One region of the Exiguobacterium sp. s183 genome, then DNA from elsewhere that is predicted to be linked to it. Evidence: a T-box and tRNA genes for the amino acid it is inferred to sense, from the RefSeq annotation. Region 1 holds a T-box; the other holds one or more tRNA genes.

Region 1 (5,236 bases):
GAATCGGACGCATGTAGCGTAAACTGCTCGTTCCCCACTTCATGTTTTTCGGGAACGTCAAGCTCCGAACGACATCTTCAAGGCCGTTCAATAACGACATCGTATCTTGACCCGCCTCATGACGTTCTGCGAAGACGTATTCAACACCTTTTTCTTCGGCGAAGTATAAGTCTTCTACTGTTAATCCACGACCTCGAGCAAAGCCTTCTGCCGCTTTCGACCAGTTCCCTTCAGCGTCTTGAGCAATCTTCTTCGCAGGTCCACGAAGGGTTTCCGTTAAATCTTGTTGTGTTTCTGCCACGTCGCGAACGATTACAGCTAAACGACGAGGTGTAGAATACACATCGATTGAACCATACTCAACACGCGCTTCTTTCAAGAACGCATCGATGCGCTCTGCCAATTGCTTCTCTGAGCGCAAGACGTATTGAGCCGGTAATTCTTCTAATCCAATCTCTAGTAAAAGGTCACGCATTCAAGTCACCTGCTTTCTCTTGTTTCAAAAGCGGGAAGTCAAGGCGTTCCCGTTCTTCGATAAATTTAGCAGCACATGCACGTGACATATTACGGACGCGTTGGATAAATCCAGTACGTTCTGTCACGGAAATCGCACCTTTTGCGTCTAACAAGTTGAACGTATGTGAACACTTCAAAATGTAATCGTATGCAGGGAAGACGAGATTTTCTTCGAGAGCACGTTTTGCTTCCTTCTCATATGTGTCAAATAGCGTGAAGAGCATATCGACGTCTGATAACTCGAACGTATATTTCGAGTGTTCGAACTCAGGCTGGTAGAAGATGTCTCCATACTTGAATCCATCCGTCCAAACGAGGTCGAATACGCTCTCGACTTCCTGAATGTACGAAGCGAGGCGTTCGAGACCGTATGTGATTTCAACTGCAATCGGGTCACACTCAATTCCCCCGACTTGTTGGAAATACGTGAATTGCGTGATTTCCATCCCGTTCAGCCATACTTCCCAACCGAGACCGGCTGCTCCGAATGTCGGGTTTTCCCAGTTATCTTCGACGAAGCGGATGTCATGCTCGAGCGGGTTGATTCCAATCAACTCGAGACTTTCTAAGTACAACTCTTGGATGTTGCTCGGCGACGGTTTCATGATCACCTGGAACTGATGGTGTTGATACAGGCGGTTCGGGTTCTCCCCATAACGTCCGTCAGCCGGGCGGCGTGAAGGTTCCGTGTAACAAACGTTCCAAGGCTCTGGACCAAGGCTTCGAAGGAACGTCATCGGGTTCATCGTCCCTGCTCCTTTTTCCACATCGTACGCTTGCATCGTCAAACAGCCTTTCGATGCCCAAAAGTTTTGTAGCGTGAGAATAATCTCTTGCACAGTCATGTGCTTCATAAATGACACCTCCAATAGTATTGAAACGACAAAAAACGCCCCTATGTGCCTAGCACATAGGGACGGGATTGATTCCCGCGGTTCCACCCTACTTGCCCCAACAACGGGGCCACTCTTAAAAGATGTGGGCGCTCTGGAATCGCCATTCACTCTTCTCATGACGCTCGGCTCACACCACCCCGAACTCGCTTTATTCATGACAGAAAGAGTTACTTTTTTCCTTCATCGCGCACGCTATTTCATTTGTCTAATCGTAACTCATCGTATCGAATTCAGTTTGAAAAGTCAATCCTCATTCAGATGAAGCCGGATCATTTGGTCGAGCACTCGTTTCGTCTTCAATCGGAGTCCGCTATATGACTCCATGTATGCATCAAAGAGTTGACGCAAGAGGAGTCTAGAGTCGTTCGATAACGGTACGTTCCGAAATTCTGACAGTTCGTGTTTGCTCATCAAGTAAAGCAATTTGGCGAGACGTTCTGATAATGGAACCGCTCCCTCTTCTCGATGTCGCCCACATAAAAAACCGCCAGAAGCGACCGAGAAATACATCGGGTCCGTCACGTCCCCACAGCGGACACACCCTGTCAGCACAGGAGAAACACCTAGTAGATGCAAGATACGCAGTTCGAGATGATGGGTGATCACATCTGCGTCCATGCCCGCATTCAATGCTTGAAGCGCATCCTGTAAAATCCGAAAGAGCGGACGATTTTGTACCCGATCCTCGACAGACCGGTCGACGAGCTCCAACCAATACATGGCGTATGCCATCCGATCGACATCTTTCCGGATTTCCGGATAGGACGTCATAACATCGGATGATTTTAACTGAGCGAGCCCACGGCTAGAGGGGAAAATATACACACCTTCTACAAACGGTTGGCTCGAGGCATGAAACCGACTCCCCGGTTTTTTTGCGCCTCGTGCCATAATCGCAACTTTGCCAAGCTCTTCTGAAAACAATGTCACGACTTTATTCGATTCACCATAATTGACGGTACGAATGACGATTCCCGTGACTTTTTGTAACATGGCTTAATACTCGTCGTCGCGGAAACCGAGGTCACGAAGCTGACCCATCTTGTTACGCCAGTCTTTCTGGACTTTGACCCAAAGGTTCAAGTACACTTTCGTGCCGAGAAGCGCCTCGATGTCTTGACGAGCATCTGTCCCGATTTCACGGAGCATCGTCCCTTTTTTCCCGATGATGATTCCTTTTTGTGAATCGCGTTCCACCATGATGACGGCTTCAACATCAATCATCTCTGAGTTATCACGTTTCTTGATTGATTCGATTGCCACAGCGATCGAATGCGGGACTTCGTCTCGCGTCTTATGCAACACTTTTTCGCGAATCATCTCTGAGATGATAAATCGCTCCGGGTGGTCCGTCACTTGATCGGCCGGGTAGTACATCGGTCCTTCAGGTAACAATTTCTTAATTTCTCCTAGGAGTGGTTCGACGTTATTACCTTGTAATGCCGAGATTGGCACATATGCTGCGAAGTCCAATTCATTTGTATATTGCTCAATCACTTTCGGCAGTTCATCCGGGTGAATCAAGTCGATTTTATTCATCACCAAAATGATAGGTGTGTCGAGTCCTTTCAATTTTTCAATGATGAAATCATCTCCGGCACCACGAGGTTCCGTCACGTTCACCATGAAAAGAATCGCATCGACTTCGCGAAGGGCGTTCGTCGCCACTTTCATCATGAAGTCGCCGAGGCGGTGTTTCGGTTTATGGATTCCCGGTGTATCGATGAAAATGATTTGAGAATCATCCGTCGTATATACACCTTGTACTTTATTTCGTGTCGTTTGTGGTTTATCCGACATGATGGCAATCTTTTGACCGATCACGCGGTTAAGGAATGTCGATTTCCCGACGTTCGGTCGACCAATGATCGACACGAAACCAGATTTAAAATCTTCTTGATACATAATGCACCTGCTTTCTCAATTTCAGAACTCTTAGTATAGCACGTTCCATAGCCTTGGACCGAATATAATGAGTGCTGTCACAGCCGCTCCGACTGAAGCGACGAGGACGGCACCCGCGGCCACGTCTTTCGCCTGCTTCGCGAGCGGATGGACATCTTTTGTGACAAGGTCGACCGCCCGTTCGATTGCCGTGTTTATGAGCTCTAAACTCAGGACTAGTGTCACCCAGGCAAGGAGGACGAGATTTTCCATCCTTGTCGTTTGTAGCCAAATCGCGACAGCAAATACGAGTAACGCGGATATGAGATGGACACGCATATTCCGTTCTGTCCGAATGGCATGGAAGATTCCCTCACATGCCACACGAAACGGTCTCACACGTTGCCTCGCTTCAACTCGAAATGAGTGAGAACTTCCTCTTGTCTTGCGGTCATTTCCGCCTCTTCCTCTGGCGTCATATGGTCATATCCCAACAGATGAAGGAATCCATGGATGGCCAAGAAACCGAGTTCTCGCTCAAAGGAATGTCCGTAGTCCGCCGCTTGTTCGCGGCATCGTTCCACCGAGATGACCAAGTCCCCGAGGAGATGCGGTTCGTCCTCATCGAGTGTGAAGTCCATTTCGTCTTCGCCCATCTCATCAAAGGCAAAGCTGATTACATCGGTCGGAGCATCTTTTCCTCTCCACTCCCGATTCACCTCATGGATTTCTTCATTCGTTAAATACGTGACCGACAATTCACTCGGTTCTTCGACCTCTTCTAATTGTGCGGCATGTTTCAGAATCGACTCGACAAGCTCGATTTGAGACACCGTCAACAATTCATGTTCATCGTTCGAGATGATTTGCATGTAGTTCTCCCTCTTTCTTTAGTTCTGGATATTCAATTCGCTCGTGGAACAAGCCCGTCAACGTCTCGCATGCGCTCTCACCGACGCGCCAAATTTCTTTTGTCGTCAAATCGCAGTCTTCAAACTGTCCGTCTGCCAGTTTATCACGGATGATGGCACGAACGAGCATCCGGATTTTCTCCGGAGTCGGTTGTTTTTGCGAACGAACGGCCGCTTCGATTGAGTCGACAATCATGACGACCGCCGCTTCACGTGTTTGAGGTTTCGGACCAGGATAACGATATCGGGACTCTACCACATCTTTCTCCTGATCTTCTTTCGCTTTGACAAAGAAGTATTTCAATAAAGATGTCCCATGATGTTGCTCAGCAATATCGATGATTTCCTTTGGTAGTTTATAGCGTCTCAATAGATCGGCCCCGTCATAAGGGTGAGCCATAATGATGTCAGCGGACTCTTCTGGTGTCAGACGATCGTGCGGATTCCCTCCACCTTGCTGATTTTCAATGAAGTGAAGAGGACGTTCCGTTTTCCCAAGGTCATGGTAATAGCTCGCCACTCTCGCGAGTAAACCGTCCGCCCCAATGGCTTCACATGCCGATTCTGCCAAGTTTGCCACCATCATACTATGGTGATACGTGCCAGGCGCTTCCATCAAGAGCTTTCGGAGCAATGGATGTGTCGGACTCATCAATTCGACGAGTCGACCAGACGACAAGACGCCAAACCATGGCTCTAGGAAGGGCAAGAATCCAAATGTCAACACGATCGATAGCAAGGCGCTGATGACGGCGAACCCAGATAGGTACATCGCCATTTCCCAAGTCACTTGAACGTTTCGCAATAAGAGCAACGCGATGACCATGATGATATTCACGATGCCGAGTAAGACGCCCGACAAGAACAAGCGTTTCCGCTGAATTTTTGGTTCGACTAAAAAGACGGCTAAGAAACTTCCGGTCGCGACATATACCAATGTCATGAAGTTCGTGCTTTGTCCGAATGTGACGACGATACTCCCCGCAATCATGGTAATGAACGCCGATGCGAGGGCGACACGCTCGTCAA
Region 2 (5,236 bases), on a different contig from region 1:
ACATATTGATCATCCAATAATCGCCCGACAATCGGGAAAAGAATAGGGGCTTGTCGTCCCCAATACGTCGGATCACCTTGCCATAAGTATTCCGTTTCGGCTACTTTCCAACTAGTCATCTCAGCACCCTGTGCTTTTAACGTAATCTGAACATTCTTGTTTTGAAGTTGCACAATACATACGCTCCTTTACGGTTTGTGATAAGTTAAGTGTAGAAATCTTAAGTAAAACAAACAAGGGGTAAATGATGCGCTTACAAAGAATCGTAATCGGAACGCTCATCCTTCTATTGATTGCTGGGCTTGCCTACAAGGGCTACGAAGAATATATGATGACACAAAAGAAAGAAGAGGCGGTTCCAATCGTCCAAAATGAATCGGTATTAGGAGGGCTCGAAGTGGGGCAACAAGCTCCGGAATTCACCTTGAATACGCTAGAGGGGGAGAGTCTGACCCTTTCACAGTTCCAAGGACAGCCGGTAGTCATTAATTTTTGGGCTTCTTGGTGCCCGCCTTGTCGAGATGAGTTCCCTGAACTGGTTTCGTTTGAAGAAGCGACAGGCATTCCGGTTCTCGGTGTGAATGTCACCAAAAATGAACGACGAGGAAAAGCGGACGTCGAGGCTTTTTTACAGGAGTACCCGGTTGATTTTCCAATCTTGTTAGATGAAGAAGCGGTCGTAGAGCAACAGTATCGTGTCGTCGCGCTACCGACAACGTACGTGTTAGATGAACAAGGAGTCATTGTGGCGAAGCAGACAGGTCCCGTCGACGAAGCGTGGATTCAGCAACAGATTGAAAAGACGTCAATGTGATATTTCAAAAAAGCTGAACGATCTGCCCTTAATGGGAGGGCAGATCGTTCAGCTTTTATAGTGTTGCTTGATCAATGCATCAAAATTTGGGGTCATATCTTCTTCAAGATAATAATGATGATTGTCTCGAATGATTGTATCACCAACACGTGCTTCGGAAGGTAAGAATCGTCTAGGAATGAAACTTGAGCCGTTATTCCATCTCAATACGGCATATTTTCCCTCGATTCGCACCAATGTACCGTACTTAATCATGCCTCTTCCTCCTCGACGAGCAGCTTCTGTCTCTTTTTATCCTTACATCATGTATTCCCACATTCCACAAAAGCTACACATTTTTACGAGTGTCTGTCCAATCGGATAAGGGAAGTTATTCCAAGAAACACAAGAGGATAAATTTGATAAATGTGAAGGAAGTTTGAAGAAAACGCTTTCTTTTTTTAAAATGGTCTTCTATAATGAAAGCACGGGGTGATTATGACGAAACTGTGAACAATGGGGGGATGGTCATGTTTTCTTCTGCAATGATTGGGTTACTCGCTCTGACGGGAGTAACGATCTATGGGGTTGACCGTATGTTCACGGTCCGCTCAGAACGCGTCACAAAGAAATAGGTCTACATAGGGGGAAATCGCAACGTCTTGGGGAGACGTTGCGATTTTTTAATAGTCTTGTTGACGAGACCGGCGATCGGTCTCTTTTTGTTCCACCATTTTTCGATTACGTTCATGGACACGGTCGAAAAAAGAATGTTCTGGCCACATAGGAGACCAGTGGCGCTCTTCGGGAAGTGCTAAGATGTATTCTTCTGCCGCACTCAAACGTTCAATCATTTGGCTACGATTGTCGCATAGGTCACCATGTCCAGGCACGAACCATCGAACTTCATGTTCATAAATGAGGGTTTGCAACGTTTGTAATGTTTCGAGATATGCGGTCGGATCATGCTCGATAAAAGGTGGCTCGATATTCGAACCGTAATCTCCGCATACGAGTAGGTGCATCGGCTCGATTAGAACAGATAGGTGAGTTGCATCATGACCCGGTGTCGAGATGAACGTAACGGGTAACGATCCAAGTAGAAGTGTCTGATTCGATTGGACCACGATATCGATATCAGGCTTTTGAATCGGGCGATCGATGTAGTGCTGTTCATAGAACTCGCGAATCTCATCGAGCTGATCGGACGAGTCGGCATCTACAAATGCCTGTGAGGCAATCGTTGTCGCATCCTTAAAACCATAAGCCCCAATAATATGGTCGAAATGATGATGGGTGAAGATGACGTAAAGTGGGCGATCATCGCGTCTTAGCTCGATATCTCGACGAATCGTGGCAATTTCCTCAGGAAGCCACGTGGGGTCAATCAAAAGAATGGCGTCTGGTGTATCGATCAAGGTGGATGTCGTTCGCATCAATGCACTTTCATAAATCGTGAATGATTGAAGTTTCGCTTGAATCAAAAGAGTTCCTCCTCATCTGATTAGAGTCATTCACTCTTTTCCCCAAAACAATCAATGGAACAACAAAAAAGCAGAAAGTCAGAAGACTTTCTGCTTTTGCAAGGTCTCAACCGTGCATTGTATGTGTGCGAGAGGTTCTCGCGTATATGTCGATATTGGAGCGGGTGAAGAGAATCGAACTCTCGTCATCAGCTTGGAAGGCTGAGGTTTTACCATTAAACTACACCCGCATGAAGAAAAAATATGGAGCGGGTGAAGGGAATCGAACCCTCGTCATCAGCTTGGAAGGCTGAGGTTTTACCATTAAACTACACCCGCGTTACGTCTTAACGTTACTTTGATATAATAGCATATCAGATTCTATTTGCAAACCCTTTTTTAAAAAACTTTTTAGGTTGCAGAATCCTATCCACAACGAAGATAATAGAAAAAAGGGGAGAAATCAAATATGAGTGAACGAAAATCATATTTACAACTGATGGGCGAAGGATTTCGAATGTTGAAGCAGTCCAAACAAACGGATCAAACAGTGTCTCTTCGAAGCTGGACGTTCTCGATTCATCACGATAATGAATGGTATGTCGTGTTACGTTCGAATCGGGTCAAGTGGGTCGGGTTACCGAGTCATACATTTGATATTGCTCTTGATTCGATTCAAATTGGGAATCTTCGAATCATACGTCACCCTGAATCGAACGAAGTACGTTTGACAATCGATGAAGAATGGGGATTGGAAAATAAGGTTGTTTGTGACAACCTAGAATGGGAAACATTCGTCGATGCGCTCAAACAAGTGAAGGGGGAGTAAGCGTGAGTGAAGAGAGGTTGTATCGAATGGAAGCGGAAGCACGAGGGAGTGCTTGGCGGGCCCGGGTTCTAACAGGAATTCAGCGATTTCGATTTTACAAAGGCGAATTGCTCGCACCATCGAACCGGCCGTATGTCGTCTTGAGCATTTCGCAAGATGAAGGGTCTTTACCTGATCTGATTGAAACCGATATGGGCATCCTCTTGATTCATGAGCGAGTCAGTCCAATCTTTATGAATGTCTGTCCATATGACGTTCAGCTCGTCCGTGTCGAGCTTCATACAAGTACAGGGAAGACTGATCGGTATTGCGCACTTAATGTGCTCCGACGCTTTGAAATCGAATACCTCGAACACTCGAACGAATTTCGCCCGTTGAGTACGGATCGATTCTATTTCCTATCCAATCAAACGGTTCGAATGAACTTATTTGGACATATGATTGCCCAAGATGTAAATAGCCAACGTCTGTATGTGACCGAACGACTAAAATATGCACTACAAGCAAAAATGGTCACAGGACTGGCATTTAAGCAAGTAAAGGAGAAAACAGCATGAAAGAGTATGAAATTGATGGGTGGTTCCGCCTGACGTATCCGGAACATTACGAATACAGTGAAGAAGAAGACTACGTGAGCTTCTATTCAACAGAAGAGGATGCGCAAGGAACGCTTCAAATCTCCATCTATGAGTCTGAGGATTCACAAGAACCAAGAGAAGCCGTCTTAAGCGAACTCAATACGTTCTTAGGAGAGTTCCCAATCGACGTAAAAATTGCGCCAAGCGTGACTGACGAGACAGGTGACATGACGACAGCTTATGCGAGCGGCATCGAAGACGGGATGCATCTAGATGTCTGGTCTTTGACGGACGGAAAACGCCTTTTATTCATGACGTACGTTGCCGATCAAGTGACGAATGAAAAAATGGAGATTGAATCAATCATCGACTCAGTCGAATGGACATAAAATGAGACACGACGCCAAGTTAGAGGCGCGTGTCTCATTTTTTTATTGATATTTTGGAACATCGAAATTGAGTGTATAGGCATCAAGCGATTGATAGACGTCATAGATCTGTCTCGTTTGAATATCTGCCCAAGCAATATTCGTTGCGTATTGATGCGTACCTGGAGAATCAGGGTTATAACGCATCTTATAAAGTGTGTTTTGTTTGTAAGTTGGGTGATTAATGTAGCTAGAACCAATCCAGTAGGCTCCGCCAATCACGGCTGCTTCAGGCGTGAACCATTTCTGTTCAAACGCATATTTGGCTCCACTTCCGAGTGGATTGCTGTCGAAGGCCTGAATGCCATACATATTGTATACAGTAGCAGCTACAGGTCGCTCCGGATAAATGCGGTCACCATTTGAGTTAATCAAGGCGTTCCCATCTTTATCAACGGGTACACCAGACGCTAGTTTTGAGGTACCGTTACCCGTTTCGTGAAGTGCATGCGAAAGCAAATAAACTTCGTTGATATTATACTGACTACCGGCAGTTACGAACGCTTGACCTAAGCCACTAAGTGTACCTTTCGACAGGAGTAGCTTATTGAGTGTTGTCGCTGTCGTTCCGGCACTCTTCGATAAATCTAAGAATTGGTAGAATGAGCGTGAATTCGGATCGATGCCAGTCGGGTCAACATATGTCAACACTTCGTCGACTGATGCACGACGCCAAGTATTGTCAAACACTCGAAGGTTGTGCCCCGATGGCCGTTTGTAAGAAACAGTGTAGTAAGTGCCTGTCTGTCCAGTGATGGTTACTTTTTCGCCTGGGTTGATTTGACCGTATGGATGAGATGTAAGGCTTGGTTGGCTTAAAATATTGGCCTTACCGACGACGGAACTCAATGTGATATAACCCGTGGCTGTACCGTATTTGACTTTATACCAAGAAGAAGAAGCGCGTTCTACATATTGAACTGTTGCACCTTTCGGAACTGTTGCCACTGTCATAGAAGTTGATGAAGCAGACGATTTTAAAGCAGCACCTACGTTTGAGATGACGGTCATATCTTGATTGACGATTGTACCCACGTTATCAGTGACACTGACCCAAGCTCTTGGCAAATAAGCTTTTTCGTAGCGATGGAAATCTGTCAAGGCGATTTGATTATATTGACGCTCTGCCATGTCGCGAACAGACA

The links. A T-box is a leader RNA that pairs with one kind of tRNA and senses whether it is charged. The one in region 1 lies ahead of glyQ (glycine--tRNA ligase subunit alpha), so its partner is inferred to be a tRNA-Gly.
Region 2: it encodes a tRNA-Gly, which carries the amino acid that the T-box ahead of glyQ (glycine--tRNA ligase subunit alpha) is inferred to sense. The anticodon was not compared.

Annotation. Positions count from the first base shown of each region.
Region 1 is NZ_JACSKN010000001.1:196,904-202,139, reverse strand. It holds gene glyS (glycine--tRNA ligase subunit beta) at 1-475, opposite strand, end outside; gene glyQ (glycine--tRNA ligase subunit alpha) at 468-1,361, opposite strand; T-box leader at 1,426-1,605, opposite strand; gene recO (DNA repair protein RecO) at 1,656-2,405, opposite strand; gene era (GTPase Era) at 2,409-3,317, opposite strand; gene KNP62_RS00980 (diacylglycerol kinase family protein) at 3,348-3,695, opposite strand; gene ybeY (rRNA maturation RNase YbeY) at 3,692-4,168, opposite strand; gene KNP62_RS00970 (HD family phosphohydrolase) at 4,146-5,236, opposite strand, start outside.
Region 2 is NZ_JACSKN010000005.1:104,302-109,537, reverse strand. It holds gene KNP62_RS12430 (aldose 1-epimerase family protein) at 1-173, opposite strand, end outside; gene KNP62_RS12425 (TlpA family protein disulfide reductase) at 248-814, shown strand; gene KNP62_RS12420 (DUF3006 domain-containing protein) at 863-1,069, opposite strand; gene KNP62_RS12415 (MBL fold metallo-hydrolase) at 1,477-2,277, opposite strand; tRNA gene KNP62_RS12410 (tRNA-Gly) at 2,434-2,507, opposite strand; tRNA gene KNP62_RS12405 (tRNA-Gly) at 2,522-2,595, opposite strand; gene KNP62_RS12400 (hypothetical protein) at 2,726-3,085, shown strand; gene KNP62_RS12395 (hypothetical protein) at 3,088-3,642, shown strand; gene KNP62_RS12390 (DUF3805 domain-containing protein) at 3,639-4,052, shown strand; gene KNP62_RS12385 (SH3 domain-containing protein) at 4,095-5,236, opposite strand, start outside.